DNA from 2 places in the Oenococcus kitaharae DSM 17330 genome. Region 1 is predicted to be linked to the other one. Evidence: predicted binding sites of a transcription regulator. Region 1 holds the regulator's gene; the other holds the start of a gene.
What was found. Region 1 encodes CtsR, which represses protease genes until heat stress. Its sites were predicted from a motif close to TTGGTCAAAAAAGGTCAAANA; they were not measured.

Region 1 (12,560 bases):
GAGATTGGCCCGGGATCTGGGGATGCTGGCGGCCGCGTGATTGCTGAAGGGACGCCTGAATCTTTGACACATAATCCAAAATCTTTGATTGGCCCCTTTATTTCAGGCAAGGCTCAGATTTTGCGGCCCAAACAAGCAGCATTGACAGATTTGTCGAAAAAATTGCACGAAACGCATTTAACCGTATCGAATTATTTTAATCTGCATAATGTTGCTATCGAATTTCCTGATAATCGTCTGACAGCCGTCACGGGTTTTTCCGGTGCTGGCAAGACTAGTTTGATTTTAGATAGCTTGGTCAATGCGATCCAAGATAAAAAACGCGGTCTCAAATTGCCAAAACAGGTGACTGAATTAAATACTGATCTGCATGAAGTGATCAGTGTGGATTCATCGCCAGTTGGTAAAAATGGCCGTTCGACCTTGGCCACATATACAAGTATCATGGACAATTTGCGGCATATTTTCGCGTCATTACCAGCCGCAAAGGCCAAACATTTCGGTATTTCTTACTTTTCATACAACAGCAAAGAAGGCGCTTGCCCACACTGTGGCGGAACTGGCACAATGACTCTAGACATTCAATATTTACCAGATATTGAAGAGGTCTGTCCCTATTGTCATGGCACACGTTTCATTGATGATGTTCAAAAAATACTCTGGCACGGTTATTCAATTGTTGATTTATTGAATCTGTCTGTCGAAGCTGCTTTACCGGTTTTTAAATCGGAGACGACTATTGAGCGGCAGCTTCAGCTTTTAGCAGAGGTTGGTCTGGGTTACCTGCATCTTGGTGAAAGTACCCCGAGCTTGTCAGGTGGTGAGGCCCAGCGGCTAAAACTAGCCAAACATTTAACGCGCGGCCAAAAAGGGACACTGTTTGTCTTTGACGAGCCATCCATCGGCCTTCATCCTAGGGACGTTCAGATCCTGCTAGGTGTCTTAGACAAGCTGAAAGAAAATGGTGCAACGATTATCGTGATCACACACGATATGACTATTATGATTAATTCTGATTATTTAATTGATCTGGGGCCAAAGGGCGGCAGTGACGGTGGCAAAGTGATGGCATTTGGACAGCCCTTGCAATTAATTCAGCATCCTACCAGCATCACTTTGACCTATTTACAGAAGTACTGGGATCATTTTCAGGCACAGACAAGCGTATAAAAGAAAAGAAGAGGAATTTTAAAAATGATTATTGTTTATTTTTCACAGTCCGGCACGACGGCTCAAGCAGCTAACGAGTTGCACAAGCTGACTCAGGCAGCGATTTATCGTTTAGAGCCTGTGAAGGCTTATCCAAGTGATTTTTCGACACTTGCTGATCGGGCTAAATCTGAAGTTGAACAAGATGTTCATCCGCAACTTCAAGATCAGAAACTTGATTTATCCGGAGAAACGAAAATCATGCTTGGCTTTCCGACTTGGTGGCATCAAGCACCAATGATTATCGCTAGTTTCTTTGATAATTACGACTTAAAGGACAAGGAAATTCTGCCCTTTACGACAAGTGGACAAAGCTCGATCAAAGAAAGTCTGCCTTCAGTCAAAAAGTGGGCGATTGCATCAGGAACACATGTCGGTGCTGCTTTAACAGCTAATGCAACAGCAGCTATTACGAAATTCGTCAATGAGAATGACCTTTAAATGGCCAGCGTGATATTAAAAAAGCCAAGAGCAATAAAAACTCTTGGCATTTTTAATAGGTATTCACATTGTGAGGCGTTCATCGATTAAACGATTACCAGCTACCCCGATCTTTCTTAAATTGCTTTCGACATTTAGGACGATAGCGGCAGAACCAACAATAATAAATCGTGCAGCACTGATTTCCGTTTTGTCTAAAATTGACGTCAGATTTTCTTGTGTGAAACGAGCTTTTTTGACGTCGTATTTGAAATGGGCATCATTATTTTTTAACGAAAGAAAGTCCTCATCATAGTAAATTTCTGAGTTGCGATGCGTACTCCAGATTACATGTATTGCTGCCTTGTTAGCGTATTTAACTGCCAAACTTCGTAAAGGTGCAATACCAGTGCCCAAACCATATAAAACCACTGGCTGTTTTTTCTTGGCACTATCAGCTACAACTGCGTCCAACATACCGAATGGCCCTTCTAATTGCACATCGCTGCCGATAGCAACGCGATTAATTGCTTTGGTGAAGTCCCCCAAACGCTGAATTGTAAAAGTCACAACCTTGTGTGATTCGTCTGGAGAAGAAGTGACAGAAAAGGGGTGTGCCTCGCTAGATATAACGGGGTTCTTTTTGAATTTCAAAAAGAAAATATCGCCAGCTCGGTAATCCGCGGCCTTCTGTCCCAATTTAATAACCAATTGCTGCGTGGTTGCATCTAGTGGGAAGTTGCCAATTACCTGTCCGCTATATTTCTTTTGATCATATGAAATGAATTGATGCCAAGCATAAGCAGACAGAGCGAAGATCGTATAAATATCAAAAATGATGATGAAGTTTGTAATACCGCTGATTCGTCCGATCAAGTGAACGTGCAGCCAAATGAGTCCGATGATGACGAAATTCAATCGGTGAATCCACAAAGATAGTTGGTGTTTGAATATAAAATGAAGCTGGTTTTTGATTCTTTTAAGAAACCTCATCCGATCCACTAGCCAGCCTGACATGAAGAAAATAGCATAAGCAATGCTGAAAATTGACAAATACCAGGCATAGTTACCAAGATTTTTAATTGTTTCATCAATCGAAAAAGCCTGTAATTTGTGCAGTGTTGCAAAGGATAAAGCCAAGACGCCCAATAATGCGTGAGCAAAATACATGCTTGGAAGCCCGATCAAACGATCTAACCATCTTGGCCTCGTCGATAAGAAGACAATTGTCAGCCACCAGACATAAGCAACCACGCCGAAACTATAGATTAAAATATTTTGTCTGGTATCAACCAAATTTTGATTTAGGAAATAAACAAGCGGCGCTGGAATGGCTACTAGGATGATCAGCCAAGTTGCGTACAGGGCCGCTTCATGTCTCTTTAACATAATTCACCTCATAATTTTAGTATCCAAGTGACGTAAGCCAACGATCAACTCTGCCTTGGACGTCGCCGCGGGAATATGCAACATCGCTTCCTCGAATGGCCAAACCTTTCAAAATACGGGCTTTGGGATATTGCCTGCGTAGTACTTCGGGGTAGTTAGCTAAGCCGGACCCCTCGTGTGTCGAGAAGGGAACGACATTTTTGCCATTCAAATCCACTGCGTCCAAGAATGTATGAACGACCATTGGATAATCTCCCCACCATACTGGTGCACCGATAAAGATTGTGTCATACTGACTGACATCAGGGATAGGATTTTTAATTTTCGGTCGTGCGTTGTCATTTTGTTCCTGCTGGGCAACCTCCGATGTTCTGTCAAAGCTCTTTGGATAGTCTTTGACAGGGACTATTTCATATTCGACGCCATTGGTTTTGCTTTTGATCATACCGGCGATCTGCTTCGTATTTCCGATTTTTAAAACTCTATCCTTGTAAATACTGGATGCAGCTTCACGCCTAGAAAAATAAACGATCAGTGTTTTCTGTTTTCCTTTAACTTTGCCGCCTTGATTATTAGATGATACATTTTGATTGACGGTTGTGGTTGGTGAATTTTTGTTCTGGCCGCGCAGAAGATCGAATCCGATAACGGCGGTCGCGATAATGGCGATAGCGGCGATAAATAGGGTAACACGGGTTTTCATGAGTAACCTCTTTCTAAAATAGGATGGGGGTCCGCTCTTTTTAAGAACGCGATTTAGTAAAAACTTGGTTTGGGATAGTCCTCGGTTCCGGGCTCTGCAATTCCAACCGAAGCTCGAAGATCCCGTGTTGGATCGGCGATTAAATCTAAGACATATTGCGTGATCGCCTGTCGTGTGACCTGTGCACCGCGAAATTGTTCTCCCTTTTGCATTGTAAAGTATCTTGTGTTGCCAATTTGGTTATATAACCAAGTCATGCGCATATAGGTATAGTCCAAATCGCTATTTTCAATCTTATTGATCATTTCGCGACGTTCAGGCGAGATTTCACCCATCATGCGTTTATTCCAACGCCCGAATTCACCAACAACTTCGTTATAGATACTCAAAGCACCAGCAATGATCAGACGCTTCACATGGTTAGTATCCATTGCCGAAATCACTGTGCTGACTACTGGCAAACGATCAAAGTCCAAGTAAACCAAATCTTGTTTTGCGATTGCATTAGTGACGGCTTGCTGATCGGTCAGATCACCGGAAATAAGTGTGACACGATTGCTAGCTGCGTAATCTTGCAAACGCGTATCAGCGTTTCGTGCAAATAAAGTCAAATCGTGCGTTGTTTCTTTTAGCAATCGTTCTGTTAATTGCCGCGAGATTTGACCCGCAGCCCCAAGAATAATAATTTTCATGTATTGCTCCTTTTTGATCTAATTACCAAATGATAAACCTTGGAGTAAACTCCAGGTCAAGGTCTTGAAGGAAATCAGTTGTTTCATTATAAGCACCTGGTTAGGACTATGTTCATTGCCTTAAAAAATCTTAAAAATTAAAATGTTGCTGACAAAACTCGTCAAATTCATTTTTTTCTAAACACTTAAAATAGTCGGATTGACTGGTGTCAGTTAAAAAATAGAAGGCAGCGGATTGGTTAGGTGGCAGATAAGACAGTCTGAATTTAGTGGACTATAATATTTCTCGACTGGGCCAGATAAGTTACGAGGATCAGTACAGCACATTTGAGAGCTTTATCAAAGAATATCAGTTAGTGATGATTGTTCAGGAAACGTTTCGGACGATACTTTCAGGCTAATTGACCGTATTTTTGCAAATTTCTCATCTCATTTTGCAATGAATTATTCTGGCATAATCGCAATTAATATTGCTGGCTCGATAGTATGTCATTTGATCGGCCTAAAAGTTAATACGGAAGGGACAATTATTTTATGAATATAAAAGAGGCAAGTGAAATAACTAAAGTTAGTTCTGATACAATCCGCTACTACGAAAAAATTGGTTTGATTCCGCCAATTAATCGGACGAGTTCCGGTATTCGCGATATAGATGAGCGAATTATTGGCAGAATAACCTTTGTTCGTCAGATGCGGTCGGCTGGTATGAGTATTGAAAATCTATTGCTCTATATTCATTTAGTAGATTCCAGTGAGGATCATATCGCTGAACAAAAAGATTTGTTAAAACAACAGTTATCAGTCATGGAAGAAAAACGAGATGATCTGCAGGCTGCAATCGATCATTTGACCTGGAAATTGGATCATTATGAAGATCATATGGTCAAAGCTGAAGCGGAATTAACGCGCTTGGAAAAAAAGCATGTTCAAGATCAGGCTATTGATTAATTAAATCTGAGTACAAAAAAACACGCCGGATTGGCGCGTTTTTAATATGGAAAAAAGCAGTTATTGCTTTTCGTTTTCGACCATTTTCACAAAATAATCATGAAAACGACTATCACCAGCTAATTCAGGATGAAAGGCACAAGCTAAGAATCGGCCTTGCCGGCAGGCCACTATATGTTCCTCATAGGTTGATAGTACTTGTACATTATCCTCAACGCTCTTGATATATGGCGCGCGGATGAAGATACCGTCAAAGTTTTCTGCAACATCCTTGATCTGCAATGTTGTCTGGAAACTATCTACTTGGCTGCCGAATGCATTGCGCTTAACATCGATATCCAATAAAGCCAAATGAGGGCCTTTGCGTCCTTCTATTTGTTTGGCCATTAAAATTAATCCGGCACATGTCCCAAAGACAGGTTTGCTTTTGGCGAAGTGTTTAACAGCCTTAAACAAACCGCTTCGGTCCATTAAACGCCGCATAGTTGTACTTTCACCACCAGGCAGCACCAGACCATCCAAATCAGAAAGTTCTTCAGGATGCTTAACTGTGACTGCTTGTGCGCCGGATTTTTCTAATGCTTTCACGTGTTCGCTAACAGCACCTTGAAGCGCCAGGACACCGATTTTGACTGTCATGGGCAACTCCTTAAATCCCACGTTCCTGCATGTGTTCAGCCGGTGTCAGAACACTCATATCGATGCCCTTCATCGGGTTGCCCAGTCCCTTAGAGAGTTCAGCAATACGAGCATAATCTTTATAATAAGTCGTGGCCTCAACGATTGCTTTAGCGAACTTTGCTGGATTTTCAGATTTGAAAATGCCCGATCCAACGAACACGCCATCAGCACCCAACTCCATCATCAAAGCAGCATCCGATGGTGTCGCCACACCGCCGGCAGCAAAGTTAACAACTGGCAGGCGGCCGGCTTTTTTAATTTCCATCAAAACTTCATAAGGTGCGCCTAATTCTTTTGCATAAACCATCACTTCATCTGATGACATGCCGACCAATTTGCGAACCTGGCTGTTGACCAAACGCATATGGCGGACAGCTTCTACGATATTACCAGTACCTGGTTCTCCTTTGGTACGAAGCATTGCAGCGCCTTCACCGATTCTTCTGGCAGCTTCGCCTAAATCACGGCAGCCACAAACAAAGGGAATCGTAAAGGCCTTCTTATCAATATGATAGACATCATCGGCGGGTGTCAAAACCTCACTTTCGTCGATATAGTCAACTTTCATAGCCTCTAGAACCCTAGCTTCGACAATATGCCCGATTCGCGCTTTAGCCATGACTGGTATCGAGACAGCATTTTGTACTTGTTCAACGATAGCCGGATCAGCCATTCTTGCAACGCCCCCAGCTTTTCGAATGTCTGATGGGACGCGTTCCAATGCCATAACAGCTGTTGCACCAGCCTCTTCGGCGATCTTAGCTTGTTCTGCATTGATGACGTCCATGATGACGCCGCCTTTTTGCATTTCAGCCATGCCTCTTTTAACGATTTGTGTTCCTTTTTCTTCCAATTTCTACCTCCGAATAATTGTCTTTAATAATAGCTTAAACATTACCTAGTTTAAATATGTACAAGCAAAAAGTATGCATTTGCTCATGATGTTTTGAAATCACAAATCATCTGAGTCAGAAAAAAGTTTTGAGAAATACCTTTCCGGCGAATCCAAGAAATTGCGTAAAAAAGATACTTGCGGAATTTGGTCGTAACTGATTTTTTTCAGTCCGGTATCCGATAGCTGCATGATGTCCGTTTTTGGGTAGGCCATGATAATCGGCGAATGGGTCGCAATGATGAATTGAGCTCCTTGCAGGACAGCTTCGTGAATGAGATAAATAAGTGACAGCTGGTTTTCAGATGTGAGTGGCGCTTCGGGCTCATCTAATAGGTAGAGAGCATTAGGCCTGAAACGTGTCTTAAAAATTTCCAGAAACGCCTCAGCATGCGATACCTTATCCAAATCAATCGGATACAAGCGTGCCAGATCGTATAATGTATGCAGATAGGGGATTCGAGCCAAGCTATGCGGATCTTGAATCTGGCTTAGTTCCTGCTGTGCATCATATTTTCTTTGCTGCGTCTCCCTGATAAAAGAAATAAAATCGTCGGCTCGAAAAAAGAAACCACGCTTATTCTGTTGCTGCCAGTGTAAGCTGAGGTATGGTTCGAGTTTTTCGATTGCGGCATATTCAGGGTTATGCAGTAGTGGTTGTCCAGTCATTGCTATCGCTTGATTCGATAAGGCAATGGCCTCCATGAGCGAAGATTTGCCGGATCCATTGTCGCCCACGAGAATTGTCACGGGAGTCGAGAAACGTATTTTGTCCGTTTGCAAAAACCAGGGCAGATTAAAAGGGTAGGTATTTTCCTTCTTGGCACTTGTCCTGAAAATAATTTCTTTTAGCAACATAAACTAAGTTTAAAACTCGAGCGGCGACCTATGACAACAAAAATTCCAACAATCGTCCCTAAAGCAAGTCATTAAATTTCAGCAATAGCGAATAGCTGAGATTGTTTTGCGGCTACAGTGATATCGAAAATATTGTGATAAAGATTGCTTTTAAAAACACTGTCATTTGTCTCTCAAAGCGAGTAAAAAACTCTATAATATATACTTATTGCAGTTAGGATAATGCGTCGTTTGCAAGGCTCCATAGGCCGGAGAAATTCTTGGCAAGAGAACGCAAATAGTCAACAAAAAGTTATGAAAGCCGCAATAACTAAAACTTATGACAATTCTGATCAGGCACTCAATGAGTATTCACTAGAAAATGCAAATGGTACTCGAATTTCGGTCAATGGTCTTACGGCGTCTTTGGACGAGTATACTTTCTCTCCTTCCACCAACCGACTTGTCTTTTTTGATCAGGTTGTATTTGATGCACACCTGAAAGCCCATCAACGGAATGCAGAGGTGACTGTTCACGAGAACTCATTGACATTCGCGTTTCTTCCACAACTGCAGCAAAAAATCAGCGAACCCGTGAAACAAATTTCGTATAGTTTATTTGAGGATGATTCTCTATCGGCTAAATTTAACAATGGCCAATCCGCTGATCAGAACTTGGATGTAGTACGTGATCATTTATCTCAATTTCGGCTGCAGGCAGAAGGCTATCAAGCAATAAAACTGTCTGGGTCGTCTGTTAATCAGATTCTTGCGCAATCTGCCAAAAGCAAAATGTGGCCTTGGCTTGACCGAACGCGTTTTTTGGATTGGCAGAGTTTTTTTGGTCAACCGGATCGTGATCAAGTACCAGCATTATTGTTTACATTGGCTGCTCGGGATGAGCGGAAACAAGCAGCATTGGTGTTTCGAAACCAAACCAAAACACAACGCTTAGAAATCTACAGTAATGCGCAGCGGCTTATGTTTCAAAAAAAATCATATGCATCACATTCATTTTTAACCCTAAATTTTTTCTTAGCATTCAGTCAGAAGCAATCAGCACTACCTTCAAACCGGGATCTTTGGATTAATTACAAAATTTACACATAACAAAGGACAACTTTATGCATAGCCTGACTGAAGGAAAACCTCTTAAATTAATAATTTTCTTTACGATTCCGCTGCTTTTAGGGAATCTCTTCCAGCAGTTATATACGCTGACAGATACGGTTATTGTCGGGCGCACGCTGGGTGTTAATGCCTTGGCTGCAGTCTCCTTAGCTACAACTCTCAATTGGCTGTTGGTAGGTTTTGCACAAGGTTTTACTGCGGGTACTGCAATTATCACAGCTAAACGTTTCGGTGCAGGAGATTTAAGAGGCGTTCGCCAGTCTATGGTAACGACAATTATCTGTACAGCCGCACTGACTGCTATTATGACCTTTATTGCTGTTGTATTTAATAAGGAAATTCTTCAATTAATGCAAACACCACAAGCTGTCATGGAACAGGCAAATATTTTCCTTACTATCTTGTTAGGATTTATGTTCACAACCATGAGTTATAATCTCGCGGCCAACGCTATGCGTGCGGTTGGCAATTCGCGTGCGCCGCTGATTTTTCTCATTGTGGCCGTCTTTTTCAATATTGTTCTCGAATTACTCTTTGTTGTTGTTTTTTCCTGGGGAGTTGCCGGTGCGGCTTTTGCTACTGTGATTGCACAACTTATTTCCGGCGCCATCAGTTTTGTCTATATCTATCGGGTTCTGCCCGTTTTGCAAGTTCATCGTCAGGATTGGCATACAAGCTGGTCAGATATCAAAGAGCATCTTCACTCCGGGTTGCCGATGGCTTTTCAGAATTCAATTATCGCGATTGGTGCTGTTATCCTGCAAACAGCTTTGAATACCTTAGGCACTGATTCTGTTGCGTCTTCAGGCGCGGCTTCACGAATTGACCAACTGGCAACTTTACCAATGATGAGTGTGGGGATCACAATGGCCACTTTTACAGCTCAGAATCTTGGCGCAAAAAAATACTCACGAATTTTGGAGGGAGTTAAACAGGCCCTGTTTGTTAGCGGCAGCTGGGCGGTCTTAATGTCGATTTTGGAAATTAATTTCGGCCATTATCTGATTCAGTTTATTTTGGGCGCTGGAAGTCAGCAGAACAATGTATTGGCACTTTCACGTACCTATTTTCTGGTTAACGGAGGGCCCTATATCTTGCTGGCCACTCTATTCCTGATACGGTATACCTTACAAGGCCTGGGTAATGCATCGGTACCCACGGTAGCCGGTATCTTTGAATTATCTATGAGAGCTTTCGCCGGCCTCGTTCTTGTTGGCTTGTTTGGTTATACCGGTGCAGTTCTTGGATCACCTTTAGCTTGGGCAGGATCTTTGCTAGCTTTGACGCCAGCTTGGTTTTCGGCACGACGAAAATTGACTAAATTAAAAGATGGTCAGGAAGTCGATATACATCTGGAAGGCCGCTAAACAAGAGCCAACTTTTTAGGGTTGGTCTTTCCGGCCGTTTCCGTTTATAATAATAGTCAGGAATGGTCAAATAATGGCAGAAGCGAATATATCAGATTTAATTGAACAATACTTAAAGGAAATCCTCAGTCAGGATGATTTTGCTGAAATTAAACGCAGCGAAATCGCCAGTCGTTTTGCTGTTGTGCCAAGCCAGATTAATTACGTGATTAATACACGATTTACACTGCAAAACGGTTATGTTGTCGAATCCAAGCGAGGCGGCGGCGGATATATTCGTATTGAACATGTTGACTTGGTTGACGATACCAAAATTTTCGATGAACTGATCGATTATATCGGTGATTCGATTGGTGAGAATAATGCTGGACAAATTATTACGGCACTATTGAATGATAAAGTGGTCAGCGAACGTGAGGCAAATCTGATGGCGGCAGCCATTGACAAGAATTCTTTGCGGATTTCTGATAAAGTATCTGAAAACACAGTTAGGGCTCGTGTCCTTGTTGGCATGGTCAATCGACTGAGATTTGAGAGTACAAACACACATGGATAATCAATACACAACTTCAGCAAAAAATGTTTTACTTCTGGCCCAAGAACAGGCGAAGTATTTTAAACATGAAATTGTCGGTTCCGAACATTTGTTATTGGCTTTGGCACTCGAAAAAGATGGCTTGGCCAGCAAAGTTCTTCAAGACTATAACGTTACCGATGATGACATTAGAAATGAAATCGAACAATTTACAGGTTACGGTTCACATGAGAATGTGACAGCCGGCTTTTTGGCTTATTCGCCGAAGGCACAGGAAATCCTGAAGAACGCTGCCTTACAGGCACAAAGCTTGGGTGCAAAAAAAATCGCCACAGAGCATCTGTTGTTGGCTCTGCTAAATGATGAGTCTATTCTTAGTTCGAGGATTTTAGTCAGCCTTGATGTTCGTCTGCAGGATTTGACGAAAGCTGTTTTCAAGCGAATTGGTGTTGATCCAACGCAGCAGCGGGCAGCTCAGGTACAAAATCAGTCTAATCAAGCTGGAACACCGACACTTGATTCAATGTCTCGGGATTTAACCGCGATGGCTCAGGCGGGTCAAATTGATCCAGTCGTCGGACGAGACCAAGAAGTCCATCGGGTGATTCAGATCTTGAGTCGCCGAACGAAAAATAATCCTGTCTTGATTGGTGAACCTGGTGTCGGAAAGACAGCGATTGCCGAAGGATTAGCCGAGAAAATCGTCAGTGGCCAAGTACCTTTTGATTTAGCTCATAAGCGTTTAATGGCATTGGATATGGGCGCTTTGATTGCCGGTACGAAATATCGTGGTGAATTTGAAGATCGTTTAAAGAAAATTATTAACGAAATTCACAACGATGGGCAGGTCATCCTGTTTATTGATGAATTGCACACGTTAATTGGTGCCGGTGGTGCCGAAGGCGCATTGGATGCTTCAAATTTGCTGAAGCCAGCTTTAGCTCGAGGTGAACTGCAGACAATCGGTGCGACGACCTTTGATGAATATCAGAAGTATATTGAATCTGATCAGGCTTTGGAACGGCGTTTTGCCAGTGTAACGATTGATGAACCGAATGAAGATGACTCAGTGCAGATTTTAAAGGGTCTGCGCCCTCGATATGAAGAGCACCACCATGTGAATATTTCTGATCAGTCGATTGAAGCAGCGGTCAAATTAAGTTCACGTTATATCACGGATCGATTCTTGCCGGATAAAGCGATTGATTTGATGGATGAGGCGGCAGCAAAAGTCAGAATCGACACAGTTCAGCCTGAAGACAAAAAAGCCGAATTGGAAAAACATCTGGCACAGTTGCGTGACCAATTGGATGATGCCGTTTCCTCTGGAGATTTCGATAAAGCTACTAAAATCCGCCAGGATGAAATCAAGATTAGAAAACAGTTAGCCTTAATTGAGACAGATACTTTGATCAACGGCAGCAAAGGGCATGGCTATGGCTTGACCGTTACTGAAAAAGATATTGCCGAAGTTGTCGGCCAGCAAACTGGCGTACCGGTAACACAGTTGCAGAAGTCGGAATCTGATCGTTTGCTGCATTTGGAGGCGATTCTGCATCGTCGGGTTGTCGGCCAAAATGAAGCTATTTCTGCTGTGGCACGGGCTATTCGTCGCGCACGGTCTGGTATCAAAGATCCTAGTCGACCAATTGGTACCTTTATGTTCCTTGGGCCGACTGGTGTTGGAAAGACTGAATTGGCTAAAGCACTAGCTGAGGCAATGTTTGATTCGGAAGATAATATGATTCGTGTTGAT
Region 2 (12,560 bases), 110 kb from region 1:
TTTTTGCGTAAGCGACTTCTTCATCTTCATTGGGAGAGATTAAGACCTGGCCAGCATCACCATCAACAATGAGATTAATATGATTTGCGATTTCAGCAATTGCGTTTCCAGTACCAACGACAGCTGGAATCTCCAAAGATCGTGCCATGATCGAGGCATGAGCTGTCCTGCCGCCAAGGTCAGTTACGATGCCTTTAACGAATTTTGGATCAAGCTGAGCGGTATCAGAAGGCGTTAGATCGTGTGCGACAACAATGACATCGTCATCAATCAAAGCCGGATTTGGTAACTCGACGCCCAAAAGGTGGCTCGTCACCCTTTTTGCAATATCTCGGACATCAGCTGCTCGTTCCTGCATATAAGCATTATCAGTCATAGCCTCAAATGTCGCGATGTAATTATCAGTCACATTTTTCAAAGCAGATTCAGCATTGATTTTTTTATCATTAATCTGCCCTTTAATTGCAGAAACCAGTTCAGGATCGGAAAGCATCGTAATATGTGCCTCAAAAACCTCGGCTTCTTCTTTGCCCAAAGTCTCCTCCGCCTTGTTTTTGATCTTTTCCAGATCACTTTTAGAAGCGTCCAGTGCTCGGTCCAAACGCGCTTGTTCGGCATCTACATCGGTGATTGTCTGATTGTAGGGAAAAGCTAAATCCGGATCAACCAACAAATAACTTTTAGCAATCCCAACACCATCTGATGCGGCAATGCCGCTTAATTTTTCTGTTTCAGTCATTGTTACCCCCAACTATTAACATGAGATTTGTTCTACTTTCGCAAGTGGTTCATTCGACCAGGTATTATTCAAGTAAATCGGACAAATGCAGGTAAAACCAGTCAAGTAATCACCATGAATCTCATCATCTATTAGTTTAACATTTGTAACGTAACCGTTTTCATTAATTGCAGTTAAATAATTGGAATACCTGATTCGCATGCCATAAACTGCTTCATAAATCAAAATAATGTTCCAGAAACACTGCCACACCATCTTCCAAATTATTTTTGGTCGTGGCATTAGAAACGGCTTTAACCGCAGGAATTGCATTTTCCATTGCGACTCCCATACCGGCAGCTTTGATCATTGGCAAATCGTTTTCTTCATCTCCAAAAGACATGACATTTTCAAAGGTCCAACCAAAATGATCCAACAATTTTCCTAGACCAAGGCTCTTATTCACACCATTAGGGAGAAATTCAAGCAAATTAGGACGACTTTTTACAATAGTCAGATCTAAATTACTTTGAGTCGCGTTCTGAATGGCTTGAACTTGTGCGGCATCCGTCTGGCTGACGAACTTGAAAAAATTTTTCTCAGGCAAAGCGGCAAATGTTACATCGGTAAATGGCATCAAATCTCCTATAAAAGACTGATAACCCGACTTTCTGATATCTATCACAGAAAACGCGCGATCGATGGTGATACCATCCAATGGAAAACGCATTTCCTGTGCTAACTGATTAATTGGACGAATATCATTCTTGGTAATATAACGGCTGAAAATCACCTTCCGATCAGAATTCCGTTCAACTAGCCCACCATTAAAATTAATCGAATAATCTTCATCGGCGGTTAATCCTAATTGTGTGATGAATGGCAAGATACCTTTAATAGGCCGACCGGTTGTTAAGACAACTTTCACCCCACCTTCGTGCAGCTGTTTTAAAACATGCTCATTTCTCGAGCTGATTCGGCTCTGTCCGTTCAATAACGTATTATCTAAATCTAGTGCAATTAATTTAATCGTCAATGGAACCCCCTTATCTAGTTAGCAAAATTATTTATTCAATCAATTTATTCATTAAATCGATGTCAACATTTTGTTAATATTAAAAAAATCTCGTTTTGCTTTTATTATATAGCTCGGATAGCTAGGGGCTTGATTCTGGTTCACCAAAACCCTCAATATGAACAGAACTAATTTATTTTTCATCTTTAAATGTGGACGAAACGATCAATGATATACCAATTTATATACCAATTAACTTATTGAACTTGACAAAACTAAAAGTTATAATTTAGTTGTTGAGGTGATCAAATAATGGAAATTAAATTAGTTCAGTCACAAACAGAGGGTGGCCAAATTGGTCTTCAGATATTCAAAGAAGCTCTTTTGAAAGGTGCAAATAGTTTTGGGTTAGCTACAGGTTCAACTCCAATCAGCATTTATGAGGCAATCAGCGCTTCAAATCTTGATTTTTCAAAAACAGTTTCAATCAATTTGGACGAATATGTCGGTATATCCGCGGATCATCCAGAAAGCTACCACTATTTTATGCGCGAACATCTTTTTGGCAAGAAGCCCTTCGCTCATTCATTTGTTCCAAATGGTCAAGCTGCAGATCTAAAATCTGAGACTGAAAGCTACGATAAAATTATCAATGACCACCCAATTGACCTGCAGTTATTAGGATTGGGACAAAACGGCCATATTGGTTTCAATGAGCCCGGAACGTCTTTTACTTCTAAAACACATATCGTAAATTTAACGGAAAATACCATTCGTGCTAATTCACGATTTTTCGAATCAGAAGATCAAGTACCAAAGCAAGCCATTTCTATGGGTATCGCATCAATTTTACAAGCTAAAGAAATTTTGATTGCAGCTTATGGCCAAAATAAGGCTCAGGCCGTCAGAGACTTCATCCAAGGTCCAGTAACTGAGGCAGTTCCAGCTTCAGTCTTACAAAAGCACCCCAATGTCATTGTTATTTTGGATCCGGCAGCGGCCTCGTTATTGAAAAAATGAATTAGAATCATAAAACAAGCGTTAAGAAAACAGTCTTAACGCTTGTTTTATATCTTGATGATCATATTTCTGCCAAATCATTTGTTAACTAAAAAAAACGTACAAAAAAACAACGCCAAAGCGCTGCTAGCAAATAGGATCTCAAATTAAAGATTCGCTCTTGAGTGTACCTTCAACACCATCAAGGGCAGCCTGATCATCACCGCCTTCTGCAACGATTTCGATTTTAGCACCCTTGCCGGCGCCCAAACTCATCACACCCATGATGGACTTCAAATTGACTTCTTTGCCATCATATTTCAAGGTCAACTTTGAATCAAACTCAGAAGCCTTTTGAACAAGCATCGTCGCTGGGCGTGCGTGTAAGCCTGAATCAGCGGTAATCGTAAATTCTTTTGAAACCATAATTCCTCCATATCCTCTATTCTAAGTCTATCAGTAATCTTATAATATGCAAGCGCTTACACGAAAGCTCTCTAGACCAAGTTCAGAACAAAGCTTTAAAAACGCTCTGACATTATTTTACCTTTTCTTTGCGTCGATAAATAACTTTTCCGCCTTTTTGTGCAAAACCTTTGACACCAGATTGATAGTTATAAACATTCCAGATTTTATAGAAATCTGAGAAGGTATCGCGATCAACCTCAAACTCGTCAATTTCGCCCTTTCGCAAAGCTTCTAACTTGTTCTTAAAATCAATAGTCATTTCTTTTTGTTTTGATTCTCCTTAACGTAAGTCACAATATTTTCATGTTTCCCAGCAGCGGCGACAATCAGCTTCCGAATATTTTCATCTGACATACCAGTCATATCAGCACCCGCTTCTTGAAGATTTTTACGAGCCTGATCGACAACAACGGTTGGGATACTAGCCGGATCCGTATACTGGCGTGTCCAGATATTGGCGGCCGCAGCTTTAGCGGCGGCTTCGCTGCTTGCAGCAGCTGACGAAACGGCAGCGGCTGCATCTTTTTGAGCCTGCTCAGCTGCTGCGGCCGCAGCTTTTTGCTTGTCAATGGCCATTTGAGCCTGCTTAATATTGTCATTGGACCGTTCAGCCAGAACCTGGTAACCATTTCGATATGACGCGACCTTTTGAAAAGTGGTAATTGCATCATTATAATTTTGAACACGCAAAAAATTCAAACCCAGTTGAAAACTGCTGATCTGCCTAATGCGTTTTTCTACTGGTGCCTGTTTTACCACAAAATCCAGTGAATCTGATAATGCCCGCTTTGCTTCCGGATATCGCGCATGAGTCACGTCCTCGCTTGCCTGAGATTGTAATTGTTGAAACCTATCGGACCGGGATCGTGTCAAATAATTAGCGTATAAATACACGCCAGAAGCAACGACGAGCAGCAGCCCGAGAAAAATAAAAAACTTTTTCATCTTGACTGAATTATAACTGAAACCAGAAAAAAAGTAGACCTATCAGCTGTTTGACACACTCTGACCTTTATTGACTATTAAAAAGGATGGTGTATAATTTATTGCAAAGGTCAATAAAGGTCAAACATTTAAAATCAAAAAATGCTTGAAAATCAACCTTTATTAGACGGAGGAAAAATGGCTGATTACAATGAAAATCCCTTCGTTTTTGGAAACATGAACGTAGATGATATTTTTCGTCAATTGAATGGCCAAATGGCGAATATGCAGCAGCCCGGAAATCAAAATCCGGCAGCTGCTCCAAGCCATTCCGGCGGGAACAACAATAATAAGAAACATGGTTTACTTGAACAATATGGTATCAATATCACGGATCAAGCCCGTAAAGGCAAGTTGGATCCAGTAATTGGCCGCGATCTTGAGGTAGAACGTCTAATCGAAATCCTAAATCGCCGCACAAAAAATAATCCAGTCCTAATCGGTGAACCTGGTGTCGGCAAGACTTCCGTTGTTGAAGGTTTAGCTGAAGCAATTGTGGCAAAGAAAGTGCCTGAAAAACTTCTAAATAAAGAAGTTATTCGGCTTGATATGGTTTCTTTGGTTCAAGGTACCAGCATGCGCGGTCAATTCGAAGCTAGGATGCAGCAGCTCATGAAGGAAGTCGAGTCTCGTGATGAAATCATCTTATTCATCGATGAAATTCACGAAATCATGGGTGCTGGTAATGCTGAAGGCGGGATGGATGCTGGAAACATTTTAAAGCCTGCTTTGGCTCGTGGCGAATTTCAGTTAATCGGTGCAACAACATTGAAGGAATATCGCAATATCGAAAAAGATGGCGCGATTGCTCGTCGTTTCCAAGAAGTCATGGTTGAAGAGCCAAGCAAAGATGAGACTTTTGAAATCTTAAAGGGTCTGCGCTCCAAATACGAGGATTTTCATCACGTTAAATATTCAGATGAAGTTCTCAAGGCCGCGGTTGACTTGTCTGACCGATATATTCCTGAGCGTTTTTTGCCGGATAAAGCAATTGATTTAATTGATGAAGCAGGTTCGCGGAAAAATCTTCATCTGGAATTTGTTAATCCTGAAGAAATTCAGCAGAAAATCAATAATGCCGAAGCAATGAAACAGCAGGCGATTGAAAAGGAAGACTACGAGAAAGCTAGTTATTGGCGTGATCAAGTAGACACGCTCCAAAAGCAGAAGATCGCAGCTGAGGCAAATCCCGAAAATGTTGCAAACGCAGCGAGTGTTCAAGTTAGCGACATCACAAAAATTATCGAAGAAAAGACACACATTCCGGTAGGTGATCTTAAAAAGAATGAAGCCGGACAACTCAAAGACTTAGATGCCCACTTAAAAGCACATGTCATTGGGCAAGACGAAGCAGTCGCACGTGTTGCTAGGGCTGTTAGGCGCAATCGAATCGGCTTGACTAAATCCGGCCGTCCAATTGGTTCTTTCTTATTTGTTGGACCAACTGGCGTCGGCAAGACTGAGACGGCCAAGCAACTAGCTAAAGAAATGTTTGGCTCGACCGATGCCATGATTCGTTTCGATATGTCAGAATATATGGAACCTCAGAGTATCTCAAAATTAATCGGTGCACCTGCTGGTTATGTTGGTTACGAAGAAGCTGGGCAATTAACTGAACAGGTTCGTCGTCATCCCTACTCGCTTATTTTGCTTGATGAAATCGAAAAAGCCCATCGAGATGTTATGAATATGTTTTTGCAAATTCTTGATGACGGCCGGTTGACTGATTCTCAAGGACACGTAGTCAGCTTCAAAGATACGATTGTCATCGCAACATCCAATGCCGGAACGGGCGATGTTGGCAACAATACTGTTGGTTTCGCTGCAGAGACTCAAAGCATCTCCGCCGAACATCAATTAGTGGAGAAATTGAAGAATTACTTCAAACCAGAATTCTTGAATCGTTTCGATGCCATTGTTGAATTTAAAGAATTAGGCAAGCCGCAGTTAAATAAAATTGCTGATCTGATGCTGGCTAATATGAACGCAATGCTAGCTGAGAACAAACTGCATGTCGATGTTGAGCCTGCAGCAAAGGACAAGATAGTTGAGCTTGGATATAATCCAGAAATGGGAGCTCGCCCACTACGCCGTGTTGTTGAAGAACAAATCGAGGATAAAGTTGCTGACTTTTATTTGGATCATCAAGATGCGCATAATTTGAAAGCAGTTCTTGACAAGAATGGTGAAATCGTTTTAAAAGCAGAGAGATCCGCGGCTTCTGTGAAAAATATATCAGCAGATTTGCCGAACAATAACTGAAGAATTTTCTCATCGCTTTAGCATTCGTTTTTCGCGGATGCTTTTTATTTGGGCAGAAGTTCCTAATAAAGGGTTAAAATTGACTTATTATGATGCAAACAATACTTGGGATCCATATTCTTTCTGCTCTTGCGATTGCAGTCTTCGCTACGGCTTCATTAATTCTGCCACTTGAGAAAGATCACATGGTCGTTTTAATCAGCAGAATTATTTATCTGCCACTCTTCATCACAGGGCTGATATTGGCATTTCGAACCGTCCACACACAGCCAGTCATGACAATTTTGAAAATAGCAATTGTGCTTGCTTTTGTGGCTTTGCTAGAAATTACCCTAGCCAATAAATTGAAGCATCGACCTGGTGTCATCTTCTTGACGCTAATTGCAGCATTATTTTTCTTAGCAGCCCTATTCGGCATTATTCTTTTCTTTAATTGAAATTAAGGGCAAATAAAAACCCGTGTGAGCTATGCTTCACACGGGTTTTTAAATTATTATTTATCCGAAATCGCAGCAATTCCAGGAAGTGTCTTACCTTCCAGATATTCCAAGCTAGCACCGCCGCCAGTTGAAATATGAGTGAACTGATCAGCAATACCTAACTGTGCAACAGCAGCAGTGGAATCGCCACCGCCGACAATAGTCGTTGCTCCCTCAGCAGTTAAGGAACCAATAAACTTGCCTAATTCCAATGTGCCGTTTGCAAAGTGGCTCATTTCAAAAACGCCCATAGGCCCATTCCAAACAACTGTTTTGGCACCCTTTAACGTGTTTTCAAATTTTTTGATCGTCTTAGGCCCAATATCAAGACCCATCCAGCCATCTGCAATGCCATTCTCAAATACCTTGGTTGGCACATCATTAGCAAAACTTTCAGCAGAAACAGAATCTTCTGGAAGCACCAGTTTGTCGCCAGCTTCAGCCATAATTTCTTTGGCTAAATCAACTTTATCTGCCTCAAACAACGAATTTCCAATAGAAACTCCGCGAGCAGAAGAGAAGGTATAGCTCATGCCGCCGCCAACGATCACTTGGTCGGCTTTCGCAAGCAAATTCTTGATGACTTCAATTTTATCTGAAACTTTCGCACCGCCCAAAACAGCTACAAAAGGACGCTTTGGCTGATTAACGGCAACATCAAGATATTTAATCTCTTTTTCCATCAAGAAGCCCGCAGCCGTTTTTGAAACGTTAGAGGCGATACCGACATTAGACGCATGTGACCGATGAGCTGTACCGAAAGCATCGTTGATAAACACATCATCACCCAAACCTGCCCAATACTTTCCTAGCTCAGGCGCATTGCCAGATTCGCGTTTGACATAGTTGCCATCAGCATCAACATCTTCATAACGGGTATTTTCGACCATGAGGACCTGGCCTTCTTTTAAAGCGTTAACAGCATCTTCAAGTTCACTGCCTTCAGTCTTTCCGGGAAAAACAACTTCCTGTCCAAGCAGCTCGCCCAAGTGCTTGGCAACTGGAGCCAAACTCAGCCCCGGCTTATCCTCAGCCTTTTTCACACGGCCAAGATGACTGAACAAAATGGCCTTGCCGCCTTGTTCCAGAACGTATTTAATCGTCGGCAGTGCAGCCACGACACGATTATCATTACCAATTACACCATCTTTGATCGGCACGTTGAAATCCACGCGCATTAAAACTTTTTTACCTTTTAAATCAAGGTCTTTTACAGTTAATTTTGCCATTTGGCCTCCTTGCATACTATTCTATTATAGTGTAAAAACTCACAATTCAGAAACTTTTACAAAAAATCGTAGTGATAGATTCTAGCGTTTCATCATAATTTAAACCGAAAATAATGCTTAGAAAAAAGGTTCCTATTTTTCCAGGAGCCTTTTCAAGCAAAATAATTAAAAACTACAATTTTGACACTTTAACCGCTGTTCCATAAGCAACAACACTCATAATGCCGTTAGCTTCATTGGAATCAAAACGCATCATCGTGACGGCATCTGCACCCATCGCAGCGGCATTATCTTTTAAACGCCCAATCGATTCCTGGCGCGCTTGATCCTGCAACTGTGTCCAAGTGACGACCTCGCCGCCAACTAACGTCTTCAAACCAGCTCCGAATGTCCGGACAATATTTCTGCTCCTGGTAGTTAATCCAAAGACTTCGCCTAATGTTTCATCAATTTGGTAACCAGCAATATTTTCAGTAGTAGCAACAATCATCGAACCCTCCAGATGCTTTAAATGCATTAAAATTTTTAGTCAGTATAACCGGGTTTGCCCAAAATTCTAAACATGTTTGTCTTGTAAACCTCAACACCAGGCTGATTGAAAGGATTGATAGCATTCAAATAACCAGAAACTGCAACCGCCGCTTCAAAGAAGTAAATGAGGTTCCCTAAATTAAATTCGTCCAAATCATCCAGTTGCAGCAGGATATTGGGAACTCCAGCTGAAGTATGTGCCTGAGCCGTCGCAGTCAAAGCAGCTTCATTCACCTCTTTCATTGGCTTATTCAGTATATAATCCAAATGGTCTGTATTATCGTCAGCCTGCGGCACAACACGGTCACTGATTGGCTTTGTGATATCCAAAATTGTCTCAAAAAGAATCTTTTTGCCATCCTGAATATACTGACCAATTGAATGCAGATCAGTCGAGAAAATAGCTGAAGTTGGATAAATACCCTTATTATCCTTGCCTTCGGACTCAGCCATCAATTGTTTCCACCATTCAAACAAATATCTGAATTGTGGTTCATAGCCAACGATCGTCTCAACATCAAATCCTTTGCGATAAAGGATATTGCGGTAAATCGCATACAAAATTGAAGGTTTGGCCAAAATGTCTTCGTCTTTGGCGAAATCTTCTTGAGCAGCTTTAGCACCATCCATCAATTTTTTGATATCAATCCCAGCAACAGCAATTGGCAAAAGGCCAACAGCACTGAGAACGGAATAACGTCCGCCAATACCATCAGGCACAACAAAGCGTTCATAACCGTTTTCCTTGGCCACATCCAATAAAGCGCCCTTATGTGCATCAGTTGTAGCAAAAATTCGTTTTGCAGCAGCATCCTTGCCATACTTCTTTTCGATTAAAGCTTTGAAAACACGAAAAGCAATCGCAGGCTCGGTTGTTGTACCTGACTTCGAAATAACATTGATGGAAAAATCGCGATCCCCAATCAAATCAATGACATCATCTATATATCTGCCAGAAGCCGAGGTGCCGACAAAATAAATCTCAGGCAGACCGGTTTTAGCCGCCTGCTCGTTATGAAATTCGGACTTCAAAAATTCAATAACAGCACGCGCCCCTAAATAAGAACCGCCAATCCCGATCACAACGAGAACTTTTGAATCAGATTTTATTTTATCCGAAGCTTTCAAGATTCTAGCAAACTCATCTTGATCATAATCTGTCGGTAGAGTTAACCAATCTTCCATCTCATTGCCAACTCCGCTGCGAGCCAACAATGTGTCCCGAGCTAAGCCAGCTGCAGGCTTTAACAATTCGACTTCAGAATCATCGACAAACCCCTTTAAATAATCTTTTTTGAAAGTAACTTTCATAAATTTATCCTCACTGTACAGTTACGGATTTTGCTAGGTTGCGCGGATGATCAACATCCAACTTTCGGCCTAATGATGTGTAATATGCCAAAAGCTGAATTGGAATCGCTTCCAGAATCGGACCAAACATTTCCATCTCGCCAGTTAACTCCGGCAAAATAATTTCGTCATTTGCACTAGCAAGATTTTTGGTCGCAATCGTCATTGTTTTCGCACCGCGAGCTATCGTCTCTTCAAGATTAGACCGCGTCAAACCAGCCGTTTTCGATTGCGAAATCAAGCCAATTACCGGCGTGCCATGTTCAATCAGGGAAATCGTTCCGTGCTTTAACTCTCCGGCTGCAAAACCCTCAACTAAAGTATAGGATATTTCTTTCAGTTTTAACGCAGCTTCCAAAGTTACATCGGCATCTGCACCACGGCCGATGTAAAAAGCTCGATCTGCGTTTACCAAATAATCATCTGCTAAAGCTTTGATATGGTCTTTGCCATCAATCACCGCCTGCATATCAACGGCTAAACGGCTCAGCTGCCCCTGTAGGTCAGTGTGTCCACCTGCCAAAGCTGCAGCTAAAATGATTTGAGTAATAATTTGGGCAGTATAGGCCTTGGTTGAGGCCACAGCAATTTCAGGGCCGGCTAACAAAGGCAGAGCAAAATCCACATCACGCGTCAAAGTCGAATTCATCACATTGGCCAAAGTCAGACTTGCATAATGTGCTTTTTTGACGAATTCCAGCACCTGAATACTGTCAGCTGTTTCACCAGACTGACTGATAAAAATGAAAAATGGATTTTTAGAAATCAAAGGATGATCGTAAGCAAATTCAGAGGCGATATGAACTTCAGTCGGAATCCCCGCCCATTTTTCGAAGAAACGCCTGCCAATCAATCCAGCATGATAACTAGTACCGGCAGCGATAATATATAAACGATCTGCCTGCTTAATGCTTTTTAAAATTGCAGCGTCAATGTGCGGTATGCCGTCAACAAAATAATGCTTGATTAAATGGCGCGCGACAGTTGCCTGCTCATCAATCTCTTTTAGCATAAAGAAGGGGTAAGCACCCTTTTCAGCAGCCTGCGGATCAATATTTAAATGAAAGGGTTTGCGTGTAAACGACTTGCCTTGCTCGTTATATAATTTCACATCTGTTTTTGAAACAATCGCAATCTCGCCATCCTGCAGCTCAATAAAATCTTTTGTCAGACTCAGCATCGCCGTTGCATCTGACGTCACGACATTTGCACTCTTTGAAACACCAACCAATAAAGGACTCTTAGATTTTGCCGTATATAGCAAATCAGGTGTTTTCGTATCAACTAGCAAAAAAGCATATGACGAATCATCGTTTAGCAGATTAATCATTTTGCGAAAAGCAGCTAATGTCGATAACCCCTCTGCTGCGAACTTGCCAACCAGCTGTACTGCAACCTCTGTATCGGTCTGGGATTTAAAAACCACATCCGACAAATAAGTTTGCTTGAGTTCTTTGTAGTTTTCGATCACGCCATTGTGTACCAAATAATATCTGCCATCATCACTAACGTGAGGATGTGCATTAGCAACACTCGGCTCACCGTGCGTTGCCCAACGTGTGTGCGCAATTCCTGAAGTGCCGTGTAATTGATAATGCTTAGTCTTATCCTCAAGGTCTTTAACCCGGCCTTTTTCTTTGACCAGCATATCGCGTCCATCATCTGTATGAACATAAACACCGGCCGAATCATAACCGCGATACTCCAACTTTTCCAGTCCGCTTAACAAGAACGGCAATGCTTCATTAATACCTGTATATCCAATGATTCCGCACATATTTTAACTCCTAAATAAAAATTTCTTTCGAATACCGCCTTTTAGGATAACGGAAAAAAAAGAAGAAATCAGAAAACATGGAACTTAAAGAAACATTGGTATAGTCCGTTAGCGAACACGTTGATGCTTAAATGCCTGCAGACACATCATTAAGAGAATTAAGCCAGATCCTAACACGTCAATCCCTTGAACGGCCAAATGCAGGAGAGTGATACTCAAGATTGCTGCTGTTAATGGCTCAACTGCCGAAAGCAGGCTCATCGTTGTGGCACCAACTAAATGCAGGCTTAAAAACCACATTGCCGTTCCAAAAGCTGTGCTGACAATCGTAAAGAAAATCAACAAAAACCAATTAACTCCCGACATTTTGGGAACATGCTCAAAAAAAGGCCGGTAGCAATTAAACAAGATACCTGAAACGAATAGCGACAATGCTGTAACGGGCAGCGGACCGTATTTGCTAACAAGTTTAATCGGATAGATAGTAGCAAAGGCGTAGACTAAAGCGGCAAAAAGTCCCCAGAACAAGCCTGCTGAAGATAATTGCAAATGGCCGATCCGACCATGGGTGACCAATAAAAATGTACCCGCTAGTGCAACAATTAGTGAAAGCAAGTCGATCCTTTGCGGCAAATGGTGCTGAACAATCACGTAAAAGAAAATGACAAATAGCAGGCTGAGAGAAGTCAAGATAGTTGCCAATGCCGCGTTTGATTCAGAAATCGCAATAATGTAACTATATTGCGAC

Region 2: the regulator CtsR is predicted to act here: its motif matches at 4,252-4,272, upstream of OKIT_RS05270 (ATP-dependent Clp protease ATP-binding subunit).

What each region holds. Positions count from the first base shown of each region.
Region 1 covers NZ_CM001398.1:933,304-945,863, forward strand. Annotated here, with positions in the region: gene OKIT_RS04600 (ATP-binding cassette domain-containing protein) at 1-1,170, shown strand, start outside; gene OKIT_RS04605 (flavodoxin) at 1,195-1,650, shown strand; gene OKIT_RS04610 (ferric reductase-like transmembrane domain-containing protein) at 1,714-3,018, opposite strand; gene OKIT_RS04615 (flavodoxin) at 3,035-3,721, opposite strand; gene OKIT_RS04620 (NAD(P)H-binding protein) at 3,775-4,413, opposite strand; gene OKIT_RS04625 (MerR family transcriptional regulator) at 4,948-5,361, shown strand; gene pdxT (pyridoxal 5'-phosphate synthase glutaminase subunit PdxT) at 5,422-6,000, opposite strand; gene pdxS (pyridoxal 5'-phosphate synthase lyase subunit PdxS) at 6,011-6,895, opposite strand; gene OKIT_RS04640 (AAA family ATPase) at 6,995-7,792, opposite strand; gene OKIT_RS04645 (hypothetical protein) at 8,087-8,881, shown strand; gene OKIT_RS04650 (MATE family efflux transporter) at 8,896-10,269, shown strand; gene OKIT_RS04655 (CtsR family transcriptional regulator) at 10,343-10,825, shown strand; gene OKIT_RS04660 (ATP-dependent Clp protease ATP-binding subunit) at 10,818-12,560, shown strand, end outside.
Region 2 covers NZ_CM001398.1:1,043,999-1,056,558, reverse strand. Annotated here, with positions in the region: gene ptsP (phosphoenolpyruvate--protein phosphotransferase) at 1-739, opposite strand, end outside; gene OKIT_RS05295 (Cof-type HAD-IIB family hydrolase) at 954-1,754, opposite strand; gene nagB (glucosamine-6-phosphate deaminase) at 2,046-2,753, shown strand; gene OKIT_RS05285 (phosphocarrier protein HPr) at 2,895-3,158, opposite strand; gene OKIT_RS05280 (protein YkzS) at 3,271-3,459, opposite strand; gene OKIT_RS05275 (hypothetical protein) at 3,456-4,145, opposite strand; gene OKIT_RS05270 (ATP-dependent Clp protease ATP-binding subunit) at 4,323-6,446, shown strand; gene OKIT_RS05265 (DUF1516 family protein) at 6,536-6,883, shown strand; gene OKIT_RS05260 (phosphoglycerate kinase) at 6,940-8,154, opposite strand; gene OKIT_RS05255 (heavy metal-binding domain-containing protein) at 8,327-8,644, opposite strand; gene OKIT_RS05250 (glucose-6-phosphate isomerase) at 8,680-9,996, opposite strand; gene glmS (glutamine--fructose-6-phosphate transaminase (isomerizing)) at 10,007-11,812, opposite strand; gene OKIT_RS05240 (DMT family transporter) at 11,921-12,560, opposite strand, start outside.